4 regions of the Dorea hominis genome follow, and region 2 is predicted to be linked to each of the others. Evidence: predicted binding sites of a transcription regulator. Region 2 holds the regulator's gene; each other region holds the start of a gene.
What was found. The regulator Rex, encoded in region 2, represses fermentation and respiration genes when NADH is low (regulators of the CRP and FNR family bind a similar motif). The targets are predictions, from matches to a motif close to ATTGTTAANTANTTAACAAT.
Positions count from the first base shown of each region.

Region 1: H8S07_RS08900 (complex I 24 kDa subunit family protein) is a predicted target of Rex. The motif match lies at 5,465-5,484, and genes of this name have one in related genera.
Region 3: H8S07_RS09675 (NAD(P)-binding protein) is a predicted target of Rex. The motif match lies at 5,744-5,763, and genes of this name have one in related genera.
Region 4: H8S07_RS05545 (4Fe-4S dicluster domain-containing protein) is a predicted target of Rex. The motif match lies at 3,797-3,816, and genes of this name have one in related genera.

Region 1 is NZ_JACOOY010000010.1:63,297-71,004, reverse strand. It holds gene H8S07_RS08930 (V0D/AC39 family V-type ATPase subunit) at 1-191, shown strand, start outside; gene H8S07_RS08925 (V-type ATP synthase subunit F) at 184-504, shown strand; gene H8S07_RS08920 (V-type ATP synthase subunit A) at 533-2,299, shown strand; gene H8S07_RS08915 (V-type ATP synthase subunit B) at 2,302-3,675, shown strand; gene H8S07_RS08910 (V-type ATP synthase subunit D) at 3,704-4,363, shown strand; gene H8S07_RS08905 (LysR family transcriptional regulator) at 4,462-5,385, shown strand; gene H8S07_RS08900 (complex I 24 kDa subunit family protein) at 5,569-6,042, shown strand; gene H8S07_RS08895 (NADH-quinone oxidoreductase subunit NuoF) at 6,044-7,708, shown strand, end outside.
Region 2 is NZ_JACOOY010000002.1:174,831-182,538, reverse strand. It holds gene alr (alanine racemase) at 1-1,097, opposite strand, end outside; gene H8S07_RS02240 (NAD(P)H-hydrate dehydratase) at 1,110-2,609, opposite strand; gene H8S07_RS02235 (redox-sensing transcriptional repressor Rex) at 2,783-3,439, opposite strand; gene abc-f (ribosomal protection-like ABC-F family protein) at 3,574-5,499, shown strand; gene ppk1 (polyphosphate kinase 1) at 5,657-7,708, opposite strand, start outside.
Region 3 is NZ_JACOOY010000011.1:91,543-99,250, reverse strand. It holds gene H8S07_RS09690 (coiled-coil domain-containing protein) at 1-699, shown strand, start outside; gene H8S07_RS09685 (DUF3878 family protein) at 903-1,919, opposite strand; gene H8S07_RS09680 ([FeFe] hydrogenase, group A) at 2,073-3,812, opposite strand; gene H8S07_RS09675 (NAD(P)-binding protein) at 3,806-5,638, opposite strand; gene H8S07_RS09670 (bL17 family ribosomal protein) at 5,993-6,529, opposite strand; gene H8S07_RS09665 (DNA-directed RNA polymerase subunit alpha) at 6,652-7,611, opposite strand; gene rpsD (30S ribosomal protein S4) at 7,642-7,708, opposite strand, start outside.
Region 4 is NZ_JACOOY010000005.1:148,036-155,743, forward strand. It holds gene H8S07_RS05530 (vitamin B12 dependent-methionine synthase activation domain-containing protein) at 1-269, shown strand, start outside; gene H8S07_RS05535 (homocysteine S-methyltransferase family protein) at 296-2,695, shown strand; gene asnA (aspartate--ammonia ligase) at 2,760-3,767, shown strand; gene H8S07_RS05545 (4Fe-4S dicluster domain-containing protein) at 3,882-5,393, shown strand; gene alaS (alanine--tRNA ligase) at 5,483-7,708, shown strand, end outside.

The sequences.
Region 1 (7,708 bases), on a different contig from region 2:
GGTGGTGCGACAACCGGATCATCCAGACGATCAGCCCGCAGAAATATAATGCATTTACAATAGGACCGGTAATTGCCTATGTAATTGCAAGACAGAATGAAATAAAAACGGTACGAATCATTCTTTCCGGTAAGCTTAACGACCTGCCGGATGATTCTATTCGGGAAAGGGTAAGGGAAATGTATGTATAAGATTGCAGTATTAGGCGATTATGACAGCATCTACGGCTTTGCTACACTGGGGCTTGACACATTTCCGGTTACTACCCATGAAGAAGCTGCCGAAGAGCTTCACAAACTGGCAACAGGTGGTTACGGAATTATTTATATTACAGAAGCCTGGGCCGATCAGTTAAAACATGAAATTGCAAGATATCAGGAAGAAATCATCCCGGCGATCATCCAGATTCCTGGCATTGCCGGTAATACGGGAGCAGGAGTCGCGGGCGTTAAGAAGTCTGTGGAAGTGGCTGTCGGTTCTGATATTCTGTTTTCGCAACAATAAAATAAGAAATGGAGGGTGATTCGTCCAAATGAGTACAGGTACGATTAAAAAAGTAGCAGGACCGCTGGTCATCGCATCCGGAATGCGAGATGCTAACATGCGTGACGTTGTACGTGTTAGTGAAAAGCGTCTGATTGGAGAGATCATCGAGATGCACGGTGATGAGGCATCAATTCAGGTATACGAAGAAACATCAGGACTTGGACCGGGAGAACCGGTAGAATCAACAGGGGCACCAATGTCAGTAGAACTTGGCCCTGGTCTGATCACAAGCATTTATGATGGTATCCAGCGTCCTCTGGATGATATTATGAAGATTTCGGGAAATAACTTACAGCGTGGTGTTGAAGTTGCTTCCCTGAAGAGAGACAAGAAATGGGAATTTGTTCCGGTTGCAAAAGTCGGAGAAGAAGTTGGAGCGGGAGATGTGCTCGGTACTGTTCAGGAGACAGCAGTTGTTGAGCAGAAGATCATGGTTCCTTATGGAGTAAGCGGAACAGTCAAAGAGATCAAATCCGGTGAATTTACGGTAGAAGAAGTTGTTGCAGTTCTGGAGACGAAGGACGGAGACAAAGAGCTGACAATGATGCAGAAATGGCCGGTTCGTACAGGACGTCCATATGTGAAGAAACTGCCGCTGGATGCACCGCTTGTAACAGGACAGCGTGTTGTTGATACATTTTTCCCAATCGCAAAAGGTGGAGTTGCAGCCGTTCCGGGACCTTTCGGAAGCGGTAAGACAGTTATCCAGCATCAGCTTGCAAAATGGGCAGAAGCTGACATCGTAGTTTACATCGGTTGTGGAGAGCGTGGAAATGAGATGACAGACGTTCTGAATGAGTTCCCGGAACTGAAGGATCCGAAGACAGGACGTTCCCTTATGGAAAGAACCGTTCTGATCGCGAACACATCCGATATGCCTTTCGCAGCCCGTGAGGCATCTATTTATACAGGTATTACGATTGCAGAGTATTTCCGTGATATGGGATATTCTGTAGCATTGATGGCAGATTCTACATCCCGTTGGGCAGAGGCGCTTCGAGAGATGTCAGGACGTCTGGAAGAGATGCCTGGTGAGGAAGGTTACCCGGCATACTTAGGTTCCCGTCTGGCAGAGTTCTACGAGAGAGCCGGACGTGTAGTTTCCATCGGTAAAGATGCAAGAGAAGGTTCCCTGTCCGTAATCGGAGCCGTATCTCCTCCGGGTGGTGATACATCAGAGCCGGTATCACAGGCAACCCTTCGTATCGTTAAGGTATTCTGGGGACTGGATTCCGCACTGGCATATAAGAGACATTTTCCGGCTATTAACTGGCTGACCAGTTATTCGCTGTATCTGGATAATATGAAAGACTGGTTTAATGAAACCGTTGCTCCGGACTGGATGGATGACCGTCAGAGAATGATGAGCCTTCTGACAGAAGAAGCAGCATTGGAAGAGATTGTACAGATGGTAGGTATGGATGCATTGTCTCCGTCTGACCGTCTGAAGATGGAAGCAGCAAGATCTATCCGTGAAGATTTCCTGCATCAGAACTCTTTCCACGAAATAGATACTTACACACCACTTCGTAAACAGTATCTGATGATGAAACTGGTTCTTGCATTCTATGATCAGGCTTCAGAAGCTCTGAACAAAGGTGCATCCATGAAAGATCTTCTTGTAATGGATGTCAGAGAGAAAATCGGTCGTTATAAATATACATTAGCTGAAAATATTGAGACAGAATATGAGAAGATCATGGATGAACTCGGTAAAGAAGTAGCAGGAACGATCGGGAAGGAGGACTTCTAATTATGCCAAAGGAATATAGAACAATACAGGAAGTTGCCGGACCGCTGATGATGGTAAAAGGTGTAGAAGGCGTTAAATACGACGAGCTTGGTGAAATCGAACTCGCAAGCGGAGAAAAACGACGCTGTAAAGTACTGGAAGTAGATGGAGATGACGTAGTAGTACAGCTCTATGAGAATGCTGCCGGTATTAACTTAAGTAACAGTAAAGTACGTTTCCTCGGACGAAGCATGGAGCTTGGTGTATCTGCGGATATGCTGGGACGTGTCTTCGATGGACTGGGACGTCCGATTGATGATGGACCGGAGATTTTGCCGGAGGAAAGAAGAGATATTAATGGTCTGCCTATGAACCCGGCAGCCCGCGTGTACCCGGAAGAGTTTATCCAGACAGGTGTATCTGCCATTGATGGTCTGAATACATTGGTTCGTGGACAGAAACTGCCAATCTTCTCTTGTTCCGGTCTGCCACATTCCCAGCTGGCAGCCCAGATTGCAAGACAGGCAAAGGTACGTGGAACAGATGAGAAATTTGCCGTTGTATTTGCTGCAATGGGTATTACATTCGAAGAGTCTAACTACTTCATCGAGTCATTCAAAGAGACAGGTGCGATTGACAGAACCGTTCTGTTTATCAACCTTGCAAATGACCCGGCTGTAGAGCGTATCGCAACTCCTCGTATGGCACTGACAGCAGCAGAATATCTGGCATTTGAAAAAGATATGCACGTTCTGGTTATCCTGACAGATATCACGAACTACGCAGATGCGCTGCGTGAAATTTCCGCAGCGAAGAAAGAGGTACCTGGACGTCGTGGATATCCAGGATATATGTACACAGACCTTGCAACAATGTATGAAAGAGCCGGACGTCAGAGAGGTAAAGACGGAAGTATCACTATGATCCCAATCCTGACTATGCCTGAGGATGATAAGACACATCCTATTCCTGATCTTACCGGATATATCACAGAAGGTCAGGTAATCTTAAGTCGTGAGCTGTATCGTAAAGGATTACAGCCGCCGATTGATGTATTACCGTCTCTTTCCCGTCTGAAAGATAAAGGTATCGGTGAAGGCAAAACAAGAGCAGACCACTCCAATACGATGAACCAGTTATTTGCTGCGTATTCCCGTGGAAAAGATGCAAAAGAACTGATGACAATCTTAGGAGAAGCTGCCTTAACAGAGATTGACCTGAAATATGCAGAATTTGCAGAAGCATTTGAAAAAGAATATGTTTCCCAGGGATATGACAACGACAGATCTATTGAGGAGACACTGGAAATTGGCTGGAAATTATTGTCTATGCTGCCAAGAGCAGAGTTGAAACGTATCGACGACAAATTCTTAGACCAGTATTATGGAAAGCAATAATCAGGTAATGGAAATAAGGAGGTAGCGAATGGCATCGAAACAGATCACTCCTACCCGGATGGAACTGACCAAGACGAAGAAGAAGCTTGTTACAGCAAGAAGGGGACATAAGCTCCTGAAAGACAAGCGTGATGAGCTGATGCGTCAGTTTCTGGAGCTGGTAAAGGAGAACATGGCACTTCGTCAGAAAGTAGAAGCCGGAATCCTCTCTGCAAATAAGAACTTTGTTATAGCCAAAGCCGGAATGGATGAGGCTACGTTGAATACCGCACTGATGGCACCAAAACAGGAAGTAAATCTGGAAGTAGGCAATAAAAATGTTATGAGCGTTGACATTCCTGTGTTCAATACGAAGACAAGGACTGCTGATGCCAATGATATTTATTCTTATGGATTTGCATTTACATCCAGTGATCTGGATGGTGCTGTAAAATCACTGGCGGACATTCTGCCGGATATGTTGAAACTTGCGGAGACAGAAAAAGCATGCCAGCTTATGGCGGCTGAGATCGAGAAGACAAGACGTCGTGTAAATGCGCTGGAGCATGTGACAATTCCGGAGGCTCAGGAGACAATCAAATATATCACGATGAAGCTGGACGAGAACGAGAGAAGCTCTCAGATCCGTCTGATGAAAGTAAAAGATATGATGCTTGAAGAAGCACATCACTACAGCGAAAGAGCTTAGAATGAAAAGGCGATACAAAAGATGTGTCGCCTTTTCGTTTCGCGTAGAGAATAAGGCGGAACGGAACATCGGCATCATGGAAAAGGGAAGAGATACAAATGAATTTGACGGATTTCAAATACATTATTGAAATAGATAAAAGAGGATCGATTTCACAGACTGCAAAAGAGATTTACATTGCGCAGCCAAACTTAAGCAAAGCAATTAAAAATGTAGAAACAGAATTTGGCATACAGATTTTTAAACGCTCCTCAAAAGGAGTACAGGCGACAAGAGACGGACAGAATTTTCTGGAATATGCCAGAAAAGTCATCCGGGATGTTGATGAGCTAAGGGAACATTATGGAAAAGAACGCAGTGAAAAGCTGACACTTCGATTTTGTGTGCCCCGGGCCAGCTATATTGCGCATGCTTTTGCCGAGTATATCAGCAACCAGGATGACCAGATGGAGATGGATGTGGATTTCCGGGAGACAAGTACGATGACGGCAATCGACAGTATCGGTCAGAATGGATATGATCTTGGAATTATACGGTATCAGCGGAGAAAGCAGGAGGATTACCAATCGCTTCTTCAGCTTCGGAATCTGGAAATGCAGGTGATCAATGAATTTGATTATTTACTTTTGACTTCCGCAGACGGAGAACTTGCAGAAAAGGATTTTCAGTCTCCGGGAGAATTATCGGACGGAGTAGAAATCTTACATGGAGATTCCAGGCTCCCGAACGGAGAATATATTGAATTTTACCGGGAAGGAAGGGAAGCCTATCATCCGAAAAAGAAAATATATATTTTTGAAAGAGGAAGTCAGTTTGATATTTTAAGAGAAGTGAAGAACAGTTATATGTGGGTATCTCCGCTGCCGGAAAAGATGCTGGAACGGTATCATCTTGTGCAGAAGGAAGTCGGATTTCTAAGACATAAAATGAGGGATGCACTGATATATAAAAAAGGATATGTGATGAATCAGAAAGAAAAAGAATTTCTTGAGCATCTGAGAAGGAAAATTGAAGAAATATAATTGTCTAGAAGAAAGAAGGTGTGCCTGAGGGTGCATCTTTTTTTAGGATATATAAAATTCTATATGGAAGACATCGGATATTGATATAAACATATCAATAATTTCTATGATATAATATACAATAAATTGATAAAAAATAGCCAATATCAGGGGAAAATGAACAAAAAGGAGGATGAGGATATTATGTTAGATACATCGTATTATGAGAAAGCAGATGAAATCATAGCAAGACACACAAGAGAAGAACGATCATTGATCCCGATTATCCAGGATATTCAGGAGGAGTACAGATACCTGCCACCGGAACTTCTGACATATGTGGCAAAACAGATCGGGATTACGGAAGCAAAGGCGTACAGCGTGGCAAGTTTTTATGAGAATTTTTCTTTCGAGCAGAAAGGCAAATATGTCATTAAAGTCTGTGATGGAACAGCCTGTCATGTGAGAAAATCCATTCCGATCCTGGAACGTTTGTATAAGGAACTCGGATTAAATGATAAGAAGCATACATCAGACGATCTGTATTTTACTGTGGAGACGGTGTCCTGTCTGGGGGCATGTGGTCTGGCACCGGCGATTACAGTAAATGATGTTGTGTATCCTAAGATGTCACCGGAAAAAGTAGTGGATCTGCTGAAAGAGTTGAGAGGAGAATAACATGAAGATAGAGAACAGAACGGAATTAAAAGAATATCGTACTGAATGTCAGAAGCGGCAGCGTGCGAAATGTCGCGTTTTGATCTGCGGTGGAACAGGATGTCTGGCCGGGGGTTCAGATAAAATTTACCAGAAAATGCTGGAACTGACAAAGAATGACGGGAATGTATCGGTGGAGTTCGGCGCAGAGATTGCACATACCAAGGTTATGAAGAGTGGTTGCCACGGATTCTGTGAAATGGGACCGCTGGTGAGAATCGAACCACATAATTATTTATATATTAAAGTGTCGCCGGATGATTGTGAAGAGATCTATCAGAAAACAATCTGCGAAGGAAAATCGATTGAACGTTTGTTATATCATATGGACGGACAGGTCTATGCTTCACAGGAAGAGATCCCATTTTACGCAAAGCAGACGAGACTTGTATTGAAAAACTGCGGACATATCGATGCCGATCACATCGAAGGAGCGATGGTGGTCGGAGCATATTCTGCATTAGAAAAAGCATTGTTTGAGATGACACCGGAATCCGTGATCGATATGATTTATGAGTCAAATTTAAGAGGACGTGGCGGTGCAGGATTCCGTACCGGACGTAAATGGAAACAGGTAGCATCCCAGAAGGAAAAGATTCGTTACGTAGTCTGTAACGGTGACGAAGGTGACCCGGGCGCATTCATGGACAGAAGTATTATGGAGGGTGATCCGCACCGCATGATCGAAGGTATGATGATCGCTGCATATGCGGTTCAGGCGCAGGAAGGATATATTTATGTCCGTGCCGAATATCCGCTCGCGATCCAGAGACTGGAGACGGCAATCCATCAGGCGGAAGAGATTGGAATTTTAGGAGATCATATCCTGGGAACAAACTTCAGCTTCCGTTTACATATCAACCGAGGAGCCGGAGCATTTGTCTGCGGCGAAGGAAGTGCGCTGACAGCATCTATTGAAGGCAAACGTGGTATGCCGAGAGTAAAACCGCCGCGTACAGTACAGCAGGGACTCTGGGCAAAACCTACAGTATTAAATAACGTTGAGACTTACGCAAATGTACCAATGATCATTCAAAACGGCGCAGAGTGGTATCTGGGTATCGGTACACCGGAAAGCCCGGGAACAAAAGCATTCGCATTGACAGGTAATGTAAGAAACACAGGACTTATCGAAGTGCCGATGGGAATTACTCTCCGGGAAGTTATTTATGATATCGGTGGAGGCATTCAGAACGGTAAAAAGTTCAAAGCGGTTCAGATCGGCGGACCATCGGGCGGATGTCTGACAGAGAAACAGCTGGACAGCAAGATGGATTTTGATTCGCTGGCGAAGATCGGAGCGATGATCGGTTCCGGCGGACTTGTTATTATGGATGAAAATACCTGTATGGTAGAAGTAGCCCGGTTCTTTATGAGCTTTACGCAGAGAGAATCCTGTGGAAAATGTGTGCCATGCAGAGAAGGTACAAAAAGAATGCTGGAGATTCTTGAAAGAATCGTAGCCGGAAATGGAAAACCGACAGATATAGATGAGTTGCGTGAACTGGCCGATATGATTGAGAGTACCGCGTTATGCGGACTTGGAAAGAGTGCGCCAAAACCGGTTATCAGTACATTGAATGCATTTGCAGAAGAATATAGAGAACATATTGAGGATAAGAAGTGT
Region 2 (7,708 bases):
AGGTCACATACAAATTCATAGTTAAATCTTCCTGACAGCTCACTTAATGTCTCTACCGGCAGGAATTCGTCTCCGTCATGTCCGACAAGTGTAATCTTATCACCAAATTTCACGTCATCAATCTCTGTCGCATCCACCATAAACTGATCCATGCAGACACGTCCGATGATCGGTGCTTTCTTTCCGTGGATCAGGACATAACCTTTGTTGGACAGACTTCTCGGATAACCGTCTCCGTAGCCGACCGGAACCGTAACAATCTTTGTCCTTTTTGTTGTCCTATAAGTTCCGCCATAACTTATCAACTCATCCGGATCTTCCCATTTTACATATGCAACGTGACTGATCAGTTCCAATGCCGGCATCAACGCAACATTTTCCTTATGAACTTCCTCAGACGGATACATACCATAAGTGGAAATACCTGCACGAACAAGGCTCAGATTATCTTCTTTGCAGTCAATGATTCCTGCACTGTTGCAGCAGTGATAATAAGTAAAATATACTTTCTTTTCATCCAGTGCATGTTTCATCCGCATATATTTCTCAAACTGACTGTTTGTATATGTCTTATCTGTCTCATCAGCTTTGGAGAAATGTGTAAACATTCCTTCCAGTACAAGTCCCGGAAGTTTGCTGATTCTTTCAATCGTATCAGCGCTTTCGTCATTGATTTTGAATCCGATTCTTCCCATACCGGTATCCAGTTTGATATGTACATAAGCTTTTTTGCCAAGTTTCACGGCAAGATCAGACAGTTCTTTTGCCATCTCTTCTGTATATACTGTCATTCGAATCTCGTTATTGATAAGATCTTCTCTCTGATCCTGGAAGACGCATCCAAGAATCAAGATCGGTTTTGTCACATCTGCTTTACGAAGTAATACTGCTTCATCTAATGTAGCAACTGCAAATCCCCATACATAAGATTTTGGCTCCAGAAGATGTGCTACCTGAGCAGCACCGTGTCCATACGCATCTGTCTTAATAACAACGATCATCGGAACATTTTCCTGTAAATTATTCTTCATATTCTCTACGTTTGATTCAATTGCATCCAGATTGATTCTTGCACACACTCTTGTATAATTTTTCATTGTTCTTCCTCCTTATAAATTACTATTTGTAATGTCCGTTGTTGCAAGGCTCTCAAGCAGATCCCTTGCCAGAATACTGTAACTGTTTTTCTTTCTCGCAGCTGTTTCACCACTTAATCCATGTATATAAGTTCCGAGAGTTGCCGCCTCGAATGTACTGATTCCTTGTGCCAGAAGTCCGGCGATCACACCGCAAAGCACATCTCCGGAACCGCCTTTTGCCAGCGCCTGACAGCCACTTGTATTGACACAGGTCCGTTTTCCGGCTTCTCCGATCAACGTTCTTGAATCTTTCAGGACACAGGTAACGTTCCATTCTTCCGTCAGAGATTCCAGCACCTGCTGTCTGTTAGCTCTGATTTCAGGAACAGAAAGTCCGGTCAGTCTGGACATCTCTTTCATATGCGGAGTCAGGATAAAACTTCCTTCTGTAAGATATTCTGTATATTTCAAATGCTCCGCAAGCAGATTCAGTCCATCTGCATCGATCACACATGCTACTTCCACATTGGACAATACGGTTTTTAAAATCTTCTTTGCAGTCTTGGATCTGCTAAGTCCGGAACCAATGCATACCGCATCTGCGTGGCTTAAAAGCCGTTTCACTTCTTCCTTGTCAAATTCTGTATAGGTTGTGATGATTGCTTCCGGCAGGAGTGCCTGTAAAATGATCCGATTCGATTCCTCCGTATAAATCTGCACCAGTCCGGCTCCCATCCGATAAGCTGCCATTGCATTAAGAAATGCAGCTCCGCTCATCCCTTTACTTCCGGCGATCACAAGCAGCCTTCCATAAGTACCCTTATTGGAATCTTCCGGTCTGTCCGGCAGCATTCTGATATATTCCTCTCTGTCCGGCAGATATGCAATGTTCTTGTTCTTCTCCATCGTCCGGAGTGATATTCCGATATCTGTCACTGTGACTTTACCTGCATATTCTTTTCCAGGATAAAAGATAAGTCCGATCTTCTCAACCTGAAACGTCACTGTATAATCTGCGCGGAATGCAATACCAAGCACACAACCATTTCCGGCATTGATTCCCGATGGAATATCCACTGCAACTTTTGTTCCGGACGCTTCATTCATCCACTCAATAACTTCCCGGTAATGCCCGGTTACTTCACGACTCAGACCAACACCGAATATAGCATCAATGATCAGGCTGTATGTGCCATCCGGGTAGTGGTCGCGGATCGATCCTCCAATGCTTTCAAAAAGCTTCCACTGATATCGGCATTCCGCACTTAAATGTGCCGGATTCCCCGCCATAAAAACAGTAACCGCACATCCTTCTTCTTTTAAAAGTCTCGCGATAGCAAAACCATCTCCGCCATTATTTCCCGATCCACAGACAATCAGAACATCTGTAAAATCCAGCTTTTCCTTTTTCATGGAATCAATACAACTCCTCGCCGCACGTTCCATCAGTTCCAGTGATGGGATACCGAGATTCTCTATCGTATCCTTATCTGCCGCCTTCATACTGTCTCCATCCGGTAAAAACCTCATATGCTCATCTCCCTAATATAATCGTACTTATGACACCTGCGGAGTCACAAAACCTTACATCCGCTTACTGACAAGCTCACATGAATGCAGGCTTTTCTGCTCTGGTATCATATAAAAAGGACGTATAAAAACAAGCCTGTATACACATGCCTGTTTCTATACGTCTGCTTTTACTAGTTCTTTCCTTTTTTGCGCTGGTCTTCATTATAACGACTGATGTTATAAGATAACTGCATCAGACTCTCTGACAAATGCACATTCTCAACAATGATGTTATCCGGCAGATTGAGGTCTGTATGTGCAAAGTTCCAAATCGCGCGCACGCCGTTCTCCACAAGCATATTCGCAACTTCGATTGCCTTCTCTTTTGGAATTGTAAGTACAGCAATCTCTACATCATTCTTCTGGACAAAGGACTTCAACTCGTCCATCATGCGGATCGGCACTCCACGAATCGCAACTCCCTCCAGACGCGGATTTACATCAAAAATTCCGGTCAGGATAAATCCACGTTTTTCAAACGCTGCATAATTTGCAAGTGCCTGTCCCAAATTACCTGCACCAATGATTATGATCTTATGATCTTCTTCCAGTCCCAGGATTTTGCCGATCTCTGTATATAGATATTTGACATTATAGCCGTATCCCTGCTGTCCGAATCCTCCGAAATTGTTAAGATCCTGACGAATCTGAGACGCAGTAACCTTCATCCTTTTGCTCAGATCGTTAGAAGAAATACGTTCTACCCCATTTTCAAGGAGTTCTCCTAAATATCTATAATATCGCGGCAAACGTCGGATGACTGCCTGTGATATTCCTCGATTATCCAATTTTTTCACCTTCCCATATGTATTCTAACTGTTATTATATAAAATTGTATGAATAAAGTCAATTTTTTAGTAGTTTTTTTATTACGTTTTCGCTATAATAAGAACGTATGTGAACAGATAAGGAGGAATTTTTTATGATACTCGCCTGTCATGGAATTAACAAAGCATTTGGTGAAGAAATCATTGTGAAAGATGGTTCTTTTCATATAGAAGATCATGAGAAAGCTGCCCTTGTAGGCCCGAACGGAGCCGGCAAATCTACTATTTTCAAGATAATTGCCGGAGAACTGCCGTCAGATGGTGGTTCCGTCATCCTGACCAAAGGAAAGACTATGGGATATCTCGCCCAGCATCAGGACATGAATACAGATCGTTCGATCTACGAAGAAGTGCGCACGGCAAAAGCAGATATCATTGCCATGGAACAGAAGATCCGTCAGTTGGAACTGGAGATGAAGGACTTAAGTGGAGACTCTCTGGAAGACCACATGGACTCCTACAACCGGCTGACCGCAGCATTTGAACGCGAAAATGGATATGCTTATGAAAGCGAACTGACTGGCGTCTTAAAGGGACTAGGTTTTCAGGAAGAAGAATTTACCAAGCCGGTGAATACGCTCTCCGGAGGACAGAAAACCCGTGTTTCTCTCGGCAAACTTCTGCTTACTAAACCGGATATCCTGCTTCTGGACGAGCCGACCAACCACCTGGATCTGAATTCAATCACGTGGCTGGAAACTTACATATTAAATTATCCGGGTGCAGTACTGATCGTCTCACACGACCGTTATTTTCTGAACCGGATTGTTACGAAAGTCATCGAAATAGAAAACGGTGAACTGATGACTTATTCTGGTAATTATACTGATTACTCTCAGAAAAAACAGCAGATCCGCGAAGCGCGTATCAAAGAATATCTCAACCAACAGCAAGAGATCAAGCATCAGGAAGCTGTTATTGAAAAGCTCCGCTCTTTCAACCGCGAGAAATCAATCAAACGGGCGGAAAGCCGTGAGAAAATGCTTGAGAAGATCAAGCCGGTAGAAAAACCGATAGAAACAAACAAAGACTTTCAGTTAAAGCTTGAACCTGCAACCATCAGCGGTAATGATGTACTGACGGTAGAACATTTAAGTAAAGCCTTTCCACCACAGACGTTATTTTCAGATATCAGTTTTGAGATCAAGCGTGGCGAACACGTTGCGATCATCGGCGATAATGGAACCGGCAAGACGACTCTGCTTAAGATTTTAAATCAGGTTCTCCCTGCAGACAACGGAACTTTCACCCTTGGTACGAATGTCCAGATTGGCTACTACGATCAGGAACACCATGTGCTCCATATGGAAAAGACAATCTTTGAAGAGATTTCGGATGATTACCCGACTCTTACAAATACGCAGATCCGGAACATGCTTGCAGCATTCTTATTTACCGGAGACGATGTCTTTAAACGGATTTCCGATTTAAGCGGTGGTGAAAGAGGACGTGTTTCTCTTGCAAAGCTTATGCTCTCTGAAGCAAACTTCCTGATCCTCGATGAGCCGACCAACCATTTAGACATTACCTCAAAAGAAATTCTGGAAAAAGCGCTGAATAATTATACCGGAACACTGCTCTATGTTTCGCATGACCGTTATTTCATCAATCAGACTGCCACAAGAATCCTGGATCTTACGCATCATACGTTTGTCAATTACATTGGAAATTACGATTATTATCTGGAGAAAAAGGAAGAACTCACAGCTGCATATACAGAAAATATCGATATGACTTCTGATTCTTCCACCGATTCCGGTGAAGTCTCCGCTTCCAAATTAAGCTGGCAGGAACAAAAAGAACTGCAGGCTAAGGAACGCAAACGCCAGAATGAATTAAAAAAGACGGAAGAACGCATCAGCGTACTCGAAGACCGCGACCGGGAAATTGATGATCTTATGGTGCAAGAAGAGATTTTCACAAACTCTGTCAAATGCCAGGAACTCGCCAAAGAGAAAGTACAGATTGCGGAAGAGTTGGAAACTCTTTATAAAAACTGGGAAATTCTTGCTGAAGACTAAATTATCTTAGTCAAAACTACTGTTCTTATCGCATAAGATAAATAATACAAAAAGGCTTTGACTGCGAGAAGTTAAAGCCTTTTTTACTTAACGGTGCAATTCCAATTATATAATCATACCGAATCATCACTTCATCTTTATTCGATTGTCCATCTCATTATGATTCTGCCGTTTCCGTTTTCACCTGTGGCTGCTCTTTTTTTCCGGCTTTTTTATAAGCCTCCTCATAAAAATATTCCTGGGCAGAAAGTGGCTCTTTGTCATTCCTTATTCTTGTATAATTTCCATCCGGGTTCATTTTCCGCGCCTGGACATTGTCATTTAACATAATCCGGAAATCTTTAAGCAGACATTCCTTCAATCTTACATCCTCCACCGGCGCAGCTACCTCCACGCGGCGTACCGTATTTCTTGTCATAAAATCCGCCGATGCGATATAAACTTTACTGCGCTCTTCTGTTCCGAAAATATAAATACGGGAATGTTCCAGAAAACGTCCTACAATACTGATCACGCGGATATTTTCTGTCTTTTCCGGAACTCCCGGCAGCAGACAACAGATTCCACGTATTACAAGATCAATTTTTACACCTGCTTTTGACGCTTCCGCCAGTTTATCAATGATTTTCTTATCTGTCAGCGAATTTAATTTCACACCGACATATGCCGGTTCTTCATGTCTGGCGTGTTCAATTTCCTCATCAATCATTTCCAGCACACGGTTCTGCAGGCATTTTGGTGCGACAAGAAGTTTCTCTGACTGTTCAACAACTTCACCTTTCAGAAGTGCCTGGAATACATTGGATGCTTCCAGACCAATTGCAGGATCTGATGTCATCAGGGATAAATCTGTATACAGTCTGGATGTTTTCTCATTATAATTTCCCGTTCCGATCTGTGTAAAATATTCCACATGATTATCATTTTTTCTTGTAATCAAACACAGCTTGGAATGCACTTTATATCCATCCAGCCCATAGATTACCTGACATCCGGCATCTTCCAGTCTTCTGGACCATTCAATATTATTTTCTTCATCAAATCTTGCACGCAGCTCTACAAGAACAATAACCTCTTTTCCATTCTCTGCCGCCTCTACCAGTGCTTCCACGACTTTGCTCTGCTTTGCAAGGCGGTACAGAGTCATTTTTATTGAAATAACATCCGGATCTTCTGCCGCCTCATTTAACATATGAAGAAATGGGCGGATAGACTCATATGGATAGGAAAGTAACTTATCTTCCCTGCGTATCTGCGCAAGAATACTCTCACCATCCTGAAACATCGGTGATTTCTGCGGCACCTTTTTCTCATAAAACAGTTCCGGATTTTTTCTCAGACGATCCTGGATTTCAAATACAAATGAGAGATCCAGCGGTGCATCCGACAAAAACACATGCGTCTTGTCCATTTCCAGATATTTACACAATGTTGCAACAACATTTTTATTCATTTCTCTTGAAAATTCTATGCGAACCGGAGTCAGTTTTTTACGCTTTTTGATAAGATCTGCCATAAAATCACGATAATCCAGATCTTCATCATACAATGCATCCGCATCGATATCCGCATTTCTTGTAATACGAATCACAGATTTTGCCTTGATACGGTATCCTTTAAATACTTCCGGCACATAATGCAGGATAAATTCTTCTGACAGCATAAAAGTGCCCGGATGATCCGGCAGTTCGATCAGACGTTTAAACACATTGTTTGAGCACGGAATGATACCGAGACGCTCTTTTTTACTCTTCGTTTCCAGTACTGCAACAATATAGATATCTTTGTTCCTAAGAAATGGAAACGGCTGTCTCTTGCTGATGATCGTAGGCGAAATGAGAGGTGCAATCTCTGTCTTAAAATATCGTTCCAGTCTCTGACTGGCTCCCTCGTCGATATGCCGGAAATCTACAAAACGTACGCCATACGCTTCCAGTTCCTGCAAAAGATTTTCGAAAGCTTTCCCGTGTCTTTTGCCAAGCCGCTTTACTTCTTCCAGAATTGCCTCGATCTGTTCTTTGGCTGTCTTCTTTGTTTTGTTGTCACGGATTTCTTTGTGCAGTAACATCTGATCCTGCAGCGATCCGACTCTGACCATAAAAAATTCATCCAGATTTGTCTGAAAAATAGAGGCAAAGGTAAGACGTTCACATAATGGAACGTCTTTACTCTCTGCCTCTTCTAATACACGTTCATTAAACTTTAACCA
Region 3 (7,708 bases), on a different contig from region 2:
GCAGATTTTCTGAACAAGGCAGAGTACGTTTCTAACATCAGTGACTATGACCGCAACATGCTGGATAAGTTCCAGACTGCACGCGAAGAAGTTGCAAAGAAGGAATCCGGATTGAAAAAGCAGCAGGCTGATCTGGCTTCTATGCAGAGTTCTCTGAACGAACAGAAAAGTAACTTAAGTGATAAGATTTCCAATACTTCGAGTAAACTGTCTGATTATAATGCACAGCTTAAGAAGGCAAAGGCTGCCGAAGAAGCGATGCGTACTGCCCGCAACAACGATGTATCCGGCAACACCGGTAAGCAGAGTTCCGGCAATGGCGGCGGTACTTCCAATTCCGGCAAGAAGTTCAATGCGAACACTTCCGATGTTGCGCTCCTCGCCGGTATTCTGGAATGTGAAGCCGGTGCTACTTATGAAGGCATGCTTGCAGTTGGAACAGTCATTATGAATCGTGTGGAGAGTTCCCGTTTTCCAAATACGATTTCCGGTGTTGTTTATCAATCCGGTCAGTTTGCACCGACATGGAATGGTGCATTGAACCGTGTACTTGGACGTGGGCCTTCCTCTTCCGCTTATTCCGCTGCCAAAGCAGTGCTCGGCGGAGCCAGACATAACAAAGTCCGGAATTGTTATTTCTTCTGGGCTGCCTTTACCGGACATGCCGGGATTAATGTAGGTGGCAATGTATTCTGGTAGATTTAATACTATATATTCAATAATCTAATTATAAAAAAAGAAACGAGCAGGCATTCATTTTGCCTGCTCATTTCTTAATTAATTTAATTTCCCTGAATATTTTTGTCAGTTCTGATGGCATTGCTTCTATCAATGCCTCTGCCAGACGATACTTCATCTTTTCGCTTTTGTTCTCTGCCTGCTTCATTTTATATACCTCACTATTACCTCTGCTCCACCTGATGAGCTACGGAATCATCTCCCGGTAGCGCAAATGTCTCTATATCCACCATCCGATTCAGTCTTCCTTCTCTCCATATCATCAGGTACACATGAAATTCAATACTGTCTCTTGCTGTAATAAAAGGCTCTTCCCGGAGAATCACCGTTTCTCTTCCTTCTTTTTTTAATTCCATTTTGCGCTTTCTTGCTGCATCCATGATGAGCTTATATTTTTCCATCGACGCTTCATCGTATTTACGTTTTGGATAAACAGCGCCTGCATGACGGAACTTCCGCATCAAGATATCAATTGTCTTGGCGTGGCTTTTGCGGTGCAGTTTCACAGCAATCCATTTTGCCATCACGCGTGCAAGAACCGGATTCGATACACATTCGGATGCATATTTCCGGTAAGTCTTAAGACTGTGCACGAGGCTCATATCCTCTGCCTCTGCCGCGATCTCTTCCAGAACTTTGATTCCTTCTTCGTCCGGAACCCACAAATGCTCTTTCGGAACAATATATTTCTTCGGCGCTGAAGGATAACAGCCATAACTAAGCGGTGGAAATCCGGCAAGTTTCACAAGCCACTGCTCCCTTTCTGTGCAGTAGGTATCACCCAGGTATTTCCATTTGTCCTGTAAAATAGCAATTTTATATTCCAACTGTCTGAGATATTCATAGCCTCTCACCCAGAAATGCCCGATTTCTCCGTAATCATACAGCATATATTCAAATTCCAGCCGCTGAAAAAATATCGTTACCATTGAATCGCCGCAAAGTACCGCCAGAATATAACGGTCCTTGTCCCGCTTCAAGGTTGCATCAACCGAACCTTCATAACCTTCTTCATAAAATCCGGTCATCTTTGCTTCTTTGAATACAAGAAAGCTCTCGACTGCATCATTCATCAGATAAACAAGTCGAATTTCTTTTTTCTCTTCATTCGGAGGCAACAGCTCAAACTGGTTCTGTGCCAGTAATTCCTCCAACATATCAAATGTATTTAATAACCCCATTTCGACATCCGCTTTCGTAATATTTTTTGATCTTAATATCATTCTAACAAATCATGCCGGAAAATCCAATGAAAAAAACGCACCAGACAGATTTCCTGCCTGATACGTTTAGTTAGTTTTTTAGGAGTTTTATAAATGAGTTTATAATTAATTCTATCTTTCCATACTTGCGATGTGGTCTGTGTGAAGCAGCATATGTGCTTTGTGAGAATTTGGTTTCTCAAAATATTCTTCATACATCTTAAGTACATCTTTGTTCTCATGTGAGAAACGGATATCTGCATTCTTATCCAGATAATACAGATTCTTTCCTCGCTCAAACGCAAGCTCTTCTCCATCGTGGATCGGCTGTCCGCCACCGCCTACGCATCCGCCTGGGCAAGCCATAACTTCTACGAAATCGTAATGGACATCTCCGCGCTCGATCTTCTCAAGCAAGGCTCTTGTGTTTGCAAGTCCACTGACAACTGCCGTCTTTACAGTGATATCGTCAATGGCAAAATCAGCTTCTACAACACCGTCGTTCTCCTGGAATCCCTGGCTTCTGACAACTTTGAATGCGTCAGCTTCCGGATTCTCATTCTTAAGCAGGTAGTAAGCGCTGCGAAGTGCAGCCTCCATCACTCCACCGGTTGCTCCGAAGATCACACCTGCTCCGGAACCTTCCTGCATCGGTCTGTCACTTGCAATATCTTCTAATGTATCCGGACTGATATGAGCAGAGCGGATCATTCTTACCAGCTCTCTTGTTGTAATAACTGCGTCAATATCATGTCCTGCATACTCTTCATAATACAGTTCCATCTCACGCTCGCCCTTCTTAGCCACACATGGCATTACGGACAGTGTGTAGATCTTCTCCGGCTCTACGCCCAGTTTTTCTGCGAAATACGTCTTCATAGCAGCACCGAACATCTGCTGTGGTGATTTTGCAGTTGAGAGCTGTTTTACCAGATGTGGGAACTGTGACTTAATGAAACGAATCCAGCCCGGACAGCAGGATGTGAACATCGGACGTTCTTTTAACTCTCCGGATGTGAAACGTTTCAGGAACTCCGTTCCTTCTTCCATGATCGTAAGATCTGCTGAGAATGTGGTATCAAATACATAATCAACGCCCATTCTCTTCAAAGCATCCAGAATCTTTCCAACTTTGGCATCTTCCGGTGCAAGACCTAACTCTTCACCCCATGCTGTACGAACAGCCGGTGCAACCTGAGCTACTACGATCTTGTCTTTATCCTCAATTGCTTTCCATACTTTCTCTGTATCGTCACGCTCACGAAGCGCTCCTACCGGACAATGTGTAATACACTGACCGCAAAGTGCACAGTCTGCTTCATCAATACTTCTGTGACCTGCAACATTGATCGTTGTTCTGGAACCGGTACCTTCTACATCCCAGATTCCAAGTCCCTGGATCTTATCACAAACCTGTACGCAACGCATGCACTTGATACATTTGGAAGAATCGCGGATCAACGGGAAATGTTTGTCCCATGGCTGTTTCTCCAGCTGCATCTTGAACGGAATATCAAAAATATTCAGATCATTCGCCACTGTCTGTAAACTACAGTTGCCACTTCTTGAGCATGTCACACACTCGCAATCATGCTGAGATAAAATCAGTTCCACTGTTGTTCTTCTATGTCTACGTACCTTCGGGCTGTTTGTATAGATCACCATGCCTTCTTTTACAACATTGTTACAGGATGTGATGAGTTTTTCTTTTCCTTCTAATTCAACAACACAAACACGACAGGCTGCAATCTCGTTAATTCCTTTGAGATAACAAAGTTTTGGAATCGGAATTCCATTTGATGCGGCAGCCTCCATAATTGTGGTATTCTCTTCTACTGAGATCTTTTTTCCATCTATTGTAAGATTTACCATAATGTCTCTCTGCCTCCTTTAAATATTCCGTATCCAAAGTGATCGCAGCGAAGGCATCTGCTTGCCTCCTGTTTTGCTTCCTTCTCTGTCATACAGTTTTCTACGCCTTCAAAATCACAGACTCTCTCACATGCTTCACGCTCTGTCAGATTGACTCTTCCACATGGAGTTCTGTCACGAAGGGCTGCTTCCGGAATCTCAACATCACAGGAAATCTCGTGATGGTATCCCAGATATTCATCAATATTGGCAGCAACAACTTTTGCAGCAGCAATTGCTTTAATAACAGATGCCGGACCACTTGCACAGTCTCCACCGGCAAATACACCTGGCATATTCTCAAATGTTCCTGTACTCTTTGTAACGATCTTACCACGCTCAACCGGGATACCTGCTTCTTCAAAATGACGTGTCTCGATATTCTGTCCGATTGCTACGATCAGTACATCACATGGGATATAAATGTCGTCTTCTCCGGTCGGTTTGATGCTTGCTCTTCCATCTTTGATAGAACTGATCATCTGCGGAGTTACATAAATTCCCTTAATATGGTGCTTCTCATCAATATCGAGTGAAGCAGGTGCTTTGAGTGTCTGTAATTCGATACCTTCTGCTACAGCGCCTTCTATTTCCCCCGGAAGAGCTGTCATATCTGCTACTCGTCTACGATATACGATACTTACCTTCTTAGCGCCCAGTCTCTTAGCTGTACGAACTGCATCCATGGATACGTTACCGCCACCGATGACAGCAACTTCTTTTCCGGTCAAATCCATGATCTCGTTCTTTCCTACATTACGTAAGAACTGCACTGCGGATAAGATTCCATCTGCGTCTTCCCCGTCAAGGCCCAGTTTCTTATCTGTACTAGCTCCGATTGTAATCAGCACTGCATCGTACTGTTCTCTTAATTCCTGAATATTGATATCCTGACCAATCTTCAGACCGTATTTGACTTCTACTCCGGTCTTCAGAATTGCGTTAATGTCATCTTCGAGTCTCTCTTTCGGCAGACGATAGTTTGGAATACCATAACGTAACATTCCTCCCAGTTTCGGAAGCATCTCATATACAGTTGTCTGATGCCCCATTAACTGAAGATAATATGCTGCACTTAATCCTCCCGGTCCTCCACCGAGTACTGCGATCTTCTTACCTGTGCTCTTTGCACACTTCGGCGGCTCTACTTCTCCTGCGAAATCAGCCGCAACACGTTTCAGTCCGCGGATATTTACAGAATCATCTACCATGTTTCTGCGGCATCTTGCCTCACAAGGATGCTCACAGATAAATCCACATGTCGTCGGGAATGGATTATCCTTACGGATCAGGCGGATTGCATCCGCATATCTTCCTTCTCCTACTAATGCAATATATCCCGGAATATCAACATGTGCCGGACATAAAGACACACAAGGTACCGGCTGATTATATGTACAGGTACAACGTCCTCTCTGAATATGCTCTACATAATCATCGCGATATCCGATCAGTCCTTTGTATACCATGTTCGCAGCTTCGTAACCAATCGCACAGTCCGCTGATTCCATAATAGACAATGCTGTCTGCTCCATAGTGTCTAATGTCTCCATTGTTGCTTTACCATCCAGTACATCTTTGATGAACTGGTTTAACTGTCCCAATCCAATACGGCATGGTACACACTTTCCACATGTCTGTGCGTGACATAACTCCAAAAATGCTCTTGCCATATCAACCGGACATAAGCCCGGAGGGCTTGATTCGATTCTTCTCTCCAGATCTTTGTAAAGGCCTTCCATAACGATTTTCGCCTTTTTTGGAGAGGCAATTTCTAACCTACTCATTTCATACATCCCTTCTTTGTATTATTATTGATGCAGTTTTCTTATTATAGCATTTTTTTTCTCATTTGTAATCATGCACAGCAAAAGTAGATAATTTAACGATTTATTGATGATTTTGTCACAATTTATTTATTTCATCTATACTTACTTGTACAGTTTTCTTTAACTTTTTCTAAATTAATCTTCGAATAAGTAACATTTAGCAATAATATAGTTGAAGACAATTACAATTCCCTGCGTAATGATTTTCACAAGAACACCTACAATTTCAACCCTTTCACTTTTTTATGCAAAAAAAGACTATGAAACAACTCTGCTTCATAGTCTTCCGATATTCTTTCAGCAATCTGATAATTAAACCAGTTCGATCAGAACTTCCATTGCTGCATCACCTTTACGCTGTCCGATCTTGATGATTCTTGTGTAACCACCGTTACGATCAGCATATTTTGGTGCAATCTCATCAAAGAGTTTTGCAACAAGGTCAACATCTTTTGTATTTTTCTTTCTTCCAGCCTGTGCTGTCGGAACTTCTTTTACAGGATAGAGAACTTTTAACATCTGACGACGTGCGTGAAGTCTGCTAGGCATATCTTTCTTGATTGTCTTGTCAACTTCATCGTATACTGTAACTTTCTTACCGTCTACAACTTCTTTTACACGTTTTCCGTCTTTGTCTTTGCGAGCAACTTTAGCTTTAACAGTTACTTCTTCAAAGTTGTCTTTTTCTCTGACAGCCATAGCGATCAGACCTTCAGCGATCTTGCGGATCTCTTTAGCTTTAGCTTCTGTAGTCTTGATCTTACCATTGTTAAGTAATGCTGTTACCTGGTTTCTTAATAAAGCTTTTCTCTGGCTTGATGTTCTGCCGAGTTTTCTATACTTTGCCATTATTCATATCCTCCATATTTACACTTGGTTATACTCTTCGGGCTTACTAGCCAAATGCTCTGCTGTGCACTTTCAGACTTATCAGCAGAAGGCACTTTTAGGAAAAACCGTGGAAACCCGATTTATTCCTCTCCTTTGCTTAAGCTTAATCCTAATTCATCAAGCTTAGCAAGTACTTCTTCTAAGGACTTACGTCCAAGGTTACGAACTTTCATCATGTCTTCCGGTGTTCTGTTTGTCAGTTCTTCAACCGTGTTAATACCAGCCCTCTTCAGACAATTGTAAGAACGTACAGATAACTCTAATTCGTCAATGCTCATCTCAAGCACTTTCTCTTTCTCGTCATCTTCTTTTTCGATCATTACTTCTGCAGCCTGAGCTACTTCTGACAGATCAATGAACAGTTTCAGGTGCTCGCTGAGTACCTTAGCTGCCAAACTTACTGCTTCATCCGGGAGCAGTGTTCCGTTTGTGTATACATCTAATGTTAATTTGTCAAAATCTGTAATCTGACCAACACGAGTATTTTCAACGGTAAGATTTACACGTTCAACCGGTGTGTAGATAGAATCAATCGGAATTACCGCAATCGGCAAATCGTCGTTCTTATTCTTATCAGAGCTTACATATCCTCTTCCTTTCGTGATGGTTAATTCCATGTAAAGCTTGCTGTCTGCACCGCCGTTCAGTGTAGCGATTACTGTCTCAGGATTCATGATCTCGATGTCCTGATCCACCTGAATGTCTGCTGCTGTTACAACACCTTCACCCTCGAACTCGATATAAGCTGTCTTAGGCTCATCTGTCTCGGATGTATTCTTGATAGCCAGTGATTTCAAGTTCATGATAATCTCTGTAACATCCTCTTTCACCCCTGGAATGGAGCTGAACTCATGAAGTACCCCATCAATCTTCACCTGGCTGATTGCAGCACCCGGTAAAGATGAAAGCATGATTCTTCTAAGGGAGTTACCTAATGTTGTACCATATCCTCTTTCGAGTGGTTCTACAACGAATCTTCCATATTTCTTATCTTCTGAAATCTCAGTTATTTCAATATTGGGTTTATTAAAATCAAACACTAAGTCCACCTCCTGTGGTGTTACGGGTTATTATTTAGAATACAACTCGACGATTAACATCTCGTCTACTGGAACATCGATTGCTTCACGGTTTGGA
Region 4 (7,708 bases), on a different contig from region 2:
TACGCACAGAGATGAAAAAACAGAACTTGTATCTGCGCCCGCGATTCAGCCCGGGATACGGTGATTTTTCCATTCTTCACCAGCGAGAGATTTTAACATTGATGGAGGCATCGAAGAAGATTGGTCTGACGATGACAGAAAGCAGTATGCTCACACCGACAAAATCAGTAACCGCTTTGATCGGTCTTAGTACGACGCAGGAGAACTGTCATCAGAAAGGTTGCGAGGTCTGTGGAAAGAAGGACTGCATTTATCGCAGAGAATCATAGAAAATCAAAGATAAAGGAGCAAGAATATGCTATTAGACAGGCTGGGGAAAGAGCTTTTGTTTTTTGATGGAGGAACAGGAACTCTTTTGCAGGAAAATGGATTAAAACCGGGAGAACTTCCGGAAACATGGAGCATTGAGCATCCAGATATAATGGTTCAGATTCATAAAAAATATTATGAATCTGGAAGCGATATTGTACTGAGTAATACATTTGGCGCAAATGCATTGAAGTTTCACGATTCGCAGTATTCACTGGAAGCGATTGTGAATGCTTCTGTTGCAAATTTAAAGAAAGCGGCAGAAGAAGGTGTTACGGATGGAAGAGAAGTGTATGCAGCACTTGATATCGGACCGACCGGTAAATTATTAAAACCAATGGGAGATCTGGACTTTGAGGATGCCTATAATGCATTTAAAGAAGTTACCATTTATGGAGAAAAAGCCGGTGCAGACCTGATCCACATTGAGACAATGAGCGATACTTATGAGGTGAAAGCGGCAATACTGGCTGCAAAAGAGAATACATCACTACCTGTATTTGCAACGATGATCTTTGATGAAAAAGGAAAACTTCTCACAGGTGGAGATGTTCCGTCTGTAGTTGCGATGCTGGAAGGGCTCCGCGTAGATGCACTCGGTATTAACTGTGGTATGGGACCGGAACAGATGATGCCGATCCTTGATGAGATTTTAAAATATACTTCCGTTCCGGTCATTGTCAAGCCTAACGCCGGACTTCCGAAACAGAAGGACGGAGAAGTTTATTATGATGTAGATCCGGAAGAATTTTCCGAATATATGATAAAGATTGTTGAGAAAGGCGCTGCTGTGATCGGAGGCTGTTGCGGTACAACACCGGAGCATATCCGCCAGATGATTGCAAGCGTGAAAGCATCCGATGCATGGAGCAGAAGAAAACTGCCGGAAGTTTGTGAGAGAACGATCGTATCTTCCTACGGAAAAGCAGCATTTTTAGGTGAGAAGCCGCTGATCATCGGAGAGCGTATCAATCCAACCGGTAAGAAAAAGTTTAAACAGGCGCTCAAAGATCACGACATGGATTATATTCTGCGTGAAGCGATTTCCCAGCAGGATCATGGAGCACATATCCTGGATGTCAATGTCGGACTTCCGGATATTGATGAAGTAGAGATGATGCGTGAAGTTGTCATGAACCTGCAGAGTATTACAAGCCTGCCACTTCAAATCGATACAGTTGACCAGCAGGCAATGGAAGCCGCTATGCGTATCTATAACGGAAAACCGATGGTAAACTCCGTGAATGGAAAGCAGGAGTCCATGGATCAGGTATTCCCACTGATCAAAAAGTATGGCGGAGCAGTAGTAGCGCTGACAATTGATGAAGACGGGATTCCACAGACAGTTGAAAAACGTGTGGAGATTGCCGGAAAGATCATTACAGAAGCAGCAAAATATGGCATCCCGAAGAAAGATATTGTTATCGATGTTCTTACAATGACGATCAGTTCAGAACCGGAAGGCGCCCGGATTACATTGGAATCTCTGAGAAAAGTCAGGGAGATATATGGAGTCTGTACGGTGCTTGGAGTATCGAATATTTCATTCGGACTTCCATACCGCCCGGCAGTCAATTCCAATTTCTACACAATGGCAATGCAGAACGGTCTGAGTGCAGGAATTATCAATCCTCTGTCAGAAGATATGATGCGTTCATACTATTCTTATTGTGCATTGATGAACTATGATGAGAACTGTGAAGAATATATCAGACAATACGGAAGCGTAAAGGCAGACAAACCTGTTGCCAAAGATACGCAGATTACGCTCAAGAGTGCAATTGAAAAAGGATTAAAAGAAGAAGCGCATCATGCAGCCTATGAGCTTGTAAAGACGATGGCACCGCTTGATATTATCAATGAGGAGATGATTCCGGCTTTAGACGGAGTTGGAAAAGGATTTGAAAAAGGTACGGTATTCCTTCCGCAGCTCTTGATGAGTGCAGATGCTGCTAAGATTGCATTTGCGGTATTGAAGGATGAACTGGCAAAGAGCGGCACAGAAGAAGAGGAAAAAGACAAGATCATTCTTGCAACTGTAAAAGGAGATATTCACGATATAGGCAAGAATATCGTGAAAGTACTTCTTGAAAATTACAGCTTTGATGTTCTGGATCTTGGAAAAGATGTACCGCCGGAATTGATTGTTGAGACAGCAGTAAAAGAAGATATTAAACTGGTTGGATTAAGTGCGCTTATGACGACAACTGTAGTCAGCATGGAAGAAACGATCAGACAGCTCAACAAAGAAAAGCCGGATTGTAAAGTTATGGTAGGCGGTGCAGTCCTAAATCAGGATTATGCAGACCAGATCCATGCAGATTTCTATGGAAAAGATGCAATGCAATCCGTATACTATGCACAGAAAGTATTCGGACGGGAATAGACAGATAAGAAGATTCATAACAATAGAGCAAACATAAAACAAGTCACAGCTAGGAGGAAGAAACATGGCATTAATATTACCTGAAAAATATGACCCTCATCTTTCGGTAAGAGAGACGCAGGAAGCAATCAAGTACATTCGCGACACATTTCAGAAAGAATTTGGAAAAGAGATGAATCTGGAAAGAATTTCAGCGCCTCTTTTCGTTACAAAGAAGAGCGGACTGAACGACAATTTGAATGGCGTGGAGCGTCCGGTACAGTTTGATATTGCAGGGATCAAAGGAGAAGATGTAGAAGTTGTACAGTCTCTTGCAAAATGGAAACGTATGGCCCTTCATGAATATGGGTTCAAACCAGGCGAAGGACTTTATACAAATATGAATGCAATCCGCCGCGATGAAGAACTGGATAATCTTCATTCCTGTTATGTTGACCAGTGGGACTGGGAGAAAGTAATTACAAAAGAAGAGCGTACAGTTGAGACATTAAAAGATACCGTGCGTACAATTTTCAAAGTGATCAAACATATGGAGCATGAAGTATGGTATAAGTATCCACAGGCAGTGAAACATCTGCCGGACGGAGTGACGTTTATCACTTCCCAGGAGCTGGAAGACCGTTATCCGGATAAGACACCAAAAGAACGAGAAAATCTGATTACGAAAGAATACGGTTGTGTATTTGTTATGCAGATCGGTGACAAGCTGGCAAGCGGGGAGCCGCATGATGGTCGTGCACCGGATTATGATGACTGGCAGTTAAATGGAGATATCCTATTCTGGTTTGAAAATCTGAACTGTGCACTGGAGATTTCCAGCATGGGTATCCGTGTAGATGAGAAATCTCTTGCAGAACAACTAAAAAAAGCCGGATGCGAGGAACGCAAAGAACTGCCGTATCATAAGATGCTTTTAAATGGAGAATTGCCGTATACGATCGGTGGAGGTATCGGTCAGTCAAGACTTTGTATGCTGCTTCTGGATCGTGCCCATGTCGGAGAGGTTCAGGCAAGTATCTGGCCGGAAGAAATGAAAAAGACATGCAAAGAGCATAATATCGTATTACTGTAAGTTGTATTTAATTCTGTACATGCGGGAATATTGACACTGTATTAACGATTTTTTATACTTAAAGGAGTTTATGAGAAATTCTATTAGGAAAGAGAATCAGGAGGATGTGTCAATATGATCAGAGGATTAGATACGACAGTCAAACGTTTGAGACGGAAAGTATTCGAAGAAGTTGCAAGACTTGGCTTCGAGGCAAATGATGAGACGCTTTGTGACGACATGGAAGCAATTCCATATGCTATGGTGAATGAAGAAAGCCCTGTTTACAGGGACAGCATTTACAGAGCCAGAGCAGTTGTCAGGGAGCGTCTTCGTCTTGCTATGGGATTGTCACTCCGTCCGGAGAACAAACCGGTTCATCTGACTGCCGGTGTGGAGGCGAGTAATATTTCGGACAAATACTATGAGCCGCCGCTTATGCAGGTCATACCGTCAGCGTGTGCAGCATGTGAGGAACGTGGATATGAAGTGAGCAATATGTGTAAGGGCTGTCTGGCACATCCGTGTATGGAAGTCTGTCCGAAGAGTGCAATTTCCATGGTAAATGGTAAATCTCACATTGACCAGGAAAAATGCATCAAGTGTGGAAAATGCAAATCCGCCTGTCCGTATGACGCAATCTCCTGTAAGGCAAGACCTTGCAAAATGGCATGTGGTGTAGGAGCAATTGAGTCAGATGCTATGGGAAGAGCTTACATTAACAATGATAAATGCGTATCCTGCGGAATGTGTATGGTAAACTGTCCGTTTGGTGCGATTTCTGATAAATCGCAGATTTTCCAGTTAGCGCATGCACTGAAAGATGGTGAAGAGATTGTTGCCGAGATTGCTCCGGCATATGCAGGACAGTTTGGAGATAATATCACGCCGAGAAATCTAAAAGCGGCACTCAAGGAACTTGGTTTCTCGGAATTTTATGAAGTTGCACTTGGAGCAGATATTGGTGCTGTTGCGGAGGCGCATCATTATGTGGAAAAAGTTGTGACAGGAGAACTGCCGTTCCTTCTTACATCTTGCTGTCCGTCATGGGCGATGCTTGCTAAGAAGTATTTTCCGGATCTCATTGATCAGGTATCACAGGAGTTAACGCCGATGGTTGCGACTGCACGTACGATCAAGCAGAAGCATCCGAATGCCAAAGTGGTATTCATCGGACCGTGTGCGGCAAAGAAGCTGGAAGCGATGCGCCGGGATGTGCGAAGTGATGTGGATTTTGTTATTACATTTGAAGAACTGCAGGCAATGTTCGATGCTAAGAATATTGACCTGACACAGTATGAAGCAGAATCGTCTTTCCATGATGCGACCGGAGCAGGAAGAGGGTATGCAGTAGCAGGAGGCGTTGCAGAGGCAATCGAGAAATGTATCCATGAGTATTATCCGGATGTAGAAGTAAATATCGAACATGCGGAAGGACTGGCTGAGTGTAAGAAGATGCTTGCTCTTGCAAAAGCAGGACGCATGAACGGATGCCTGATTGAAGGAATGGGATGCCCAGGAGGATGCGTGGCAGGTGCAGGAACAAATATTCCGGTTCCGAAAGCGCAGAAGAATATCAAAGAATTTGTAAAAGCATCCACGAAAAAACTTCCGCCAAAAGAATTGGCAGAGATTGAATTAAAGTAAAAAAGAAGAAATGTGCAAAGATGCCTGTCGTTGACAAACGGCGGGTATCTTATTATAATTAGGAGATAGTGAGTTTGGAGGAGGAAATTATGCAAAAATACGGAGTAAATGAATTACGTAGAATGTTCCTTGAATTTTTTGAAAGTAAAGGACATTTGGCTATGAAAAGCTTTTCACTGGTGCCGCACAATGACAAGAGTCTGTTGCTTATCAATTCCGGTATGGCGCCGTTAAAACCATATTTTACAGGACAGGAGATTCCACCAAGAAAGAGAGTGACAACCTGTCAGAAGTGTATCCGTACAGGAGATATCGAGAATGTAGGAAAGACTGCAAGACACGGTACGTTCTTCGAGATGCTTGGTAACTTTTCGTTTGGAGATTATTTTAAACACGATGCAATTCACTGGACATGGGAGTTTTTGACAGAAGTTGTAGGTCTTGATCCGGATCGTCTGTATCCATCTGTTTATCTTGAGGACGATGAAGCGTGGAAGATCTGGAATGAAGAGATTGGGATTGCACCGGAGAGAATCTTCAAGTTTGGCAAGGAAGATAACTTCTGGGAGCATGGTTCAGGTCCTTGTGGTCCATGTTCAGAAGTATATTACGACCGCGGTGAGAAATATGGTTGCGGACGTCCGGATTGTACAGTAGGATGTGAATGTGATCGGTACATGGAAATCTGGAATAACGTATTTACACAGTTTGACAATGACGGACACAACAACTACACAGAACTTGAACAGAAGAATATTGATACCGGTATGGGACTGGAGCGTCTTGCATGTATTGTGCAGAATGTAGATTCTATGTTTGATATCGATACAATGAAAGCACTGCGCGACCATGTATGCCGCATTACAGGTGTATCTTATGGAACAAGCGATGAGACAGATGTTTCTCTCCGTGTTATCACGGATCATATCCGTTCTGTCACGTTTATGATCTCTGACGGAATTATGCCGTCCAACAGTGGAAGAGGTTATGTGCTGCGTCGTCTGTTGCGTCGTGCCTGCCGTCATGGACGACTGCTTGGCATTGAGAGAGCATTCCTCGTAGAACTGGCACAGACTGTTATCGATGGTTCCAAGGATGGATATCCGGAACTGGAAGAGAAAAAAGACTTTATTTTCAATGTCATTGCAAAAGAAGAAGCGCAGTTTAACAAGACGATCGATCAGGGACTGTCTATTCTTGCTGACATGGAAGCAGATATGAAAGCAGAAGGTACAACCGTACTTTCCGGAGAGAATGCATTCAAGCTTTATGATACTTATGGATTCCCGGTGGATCTGACAAGTGAGATCCTGGAGGAAAAGGGACTGACATATGATAAAGAAGGCTTTGAAAAAGCACAGAAAGAACAGCGCGCGAAGTCCGAAGGAACTTTTGGAACACACAGTTACAGTGGTACAGACGCAAGCGTTTATGATGCGCTTGATCCGGAACTGACAACAGAATTTGTCGGATATGACAATATGGAAGCAGAGTCAGAAGTTACAGCACTTACAAGTGAAGAAGAGATTGTAGATGCACTCTCTGACGGAGAAAAAGGAACGGTCATTGTAGCGAAGACTCCGCTCTATGCAACAAGCGGTGGACAGGAAGCTGATAAAGGTGTGATCCGCAGTGCAGACGGTGAATTTGTAGTAGAAGATGTTGTAAAACTTCTCGGTGGCAAATTCGGACATGTCGGTCATGTGACAAAAGGCATGATCAAAATCGGTGATAAAGTGACACTGGAAGTTGATCGTGAGAACCGTGCACTTGCTGCAAATAACCACAGTGCAACACATCTGTTACAGAAAGCACTCCGCATGGTGCTTGGAACACATGTAGAACAGGCTGGATCTCTGAACAATGCGAACAGACTTCGGTTTGACTTTACGCATTTTTCTGCTATGACAGAAGAACAGCTCAAAGAAGTAGAGGCAATCGTCAACAGAGAAATTCGTAATCATCTTCCGGTTGTTGTGCGCAACATGCCGATCGAGGAAGCGAAAAAGACAGGAGCAGCGGCTCTGTTTGGTGAAAAATACGGAGATATTGTACGTGTTGTCAGCATGGGAGATTTCTCTATTGAGTTCTGTGGTGGTACACATGTGGCAAATACCGGTGATATCATGGCATTTAAGATCCTTTCCGAGTCCGGTGTCGCAGCCGGTGTGCGCCGTATTGAAGCACTGACTTCCAAAGGACTGATGGATTATTACGAGGAACAGGAGCAGAAACTTCACGAAGCTGCGAAGATGTTGAAGACAACTCCGGATAATATAGAAGAGAAGATCAGTCATCTGCAGGCTGAGAATAAG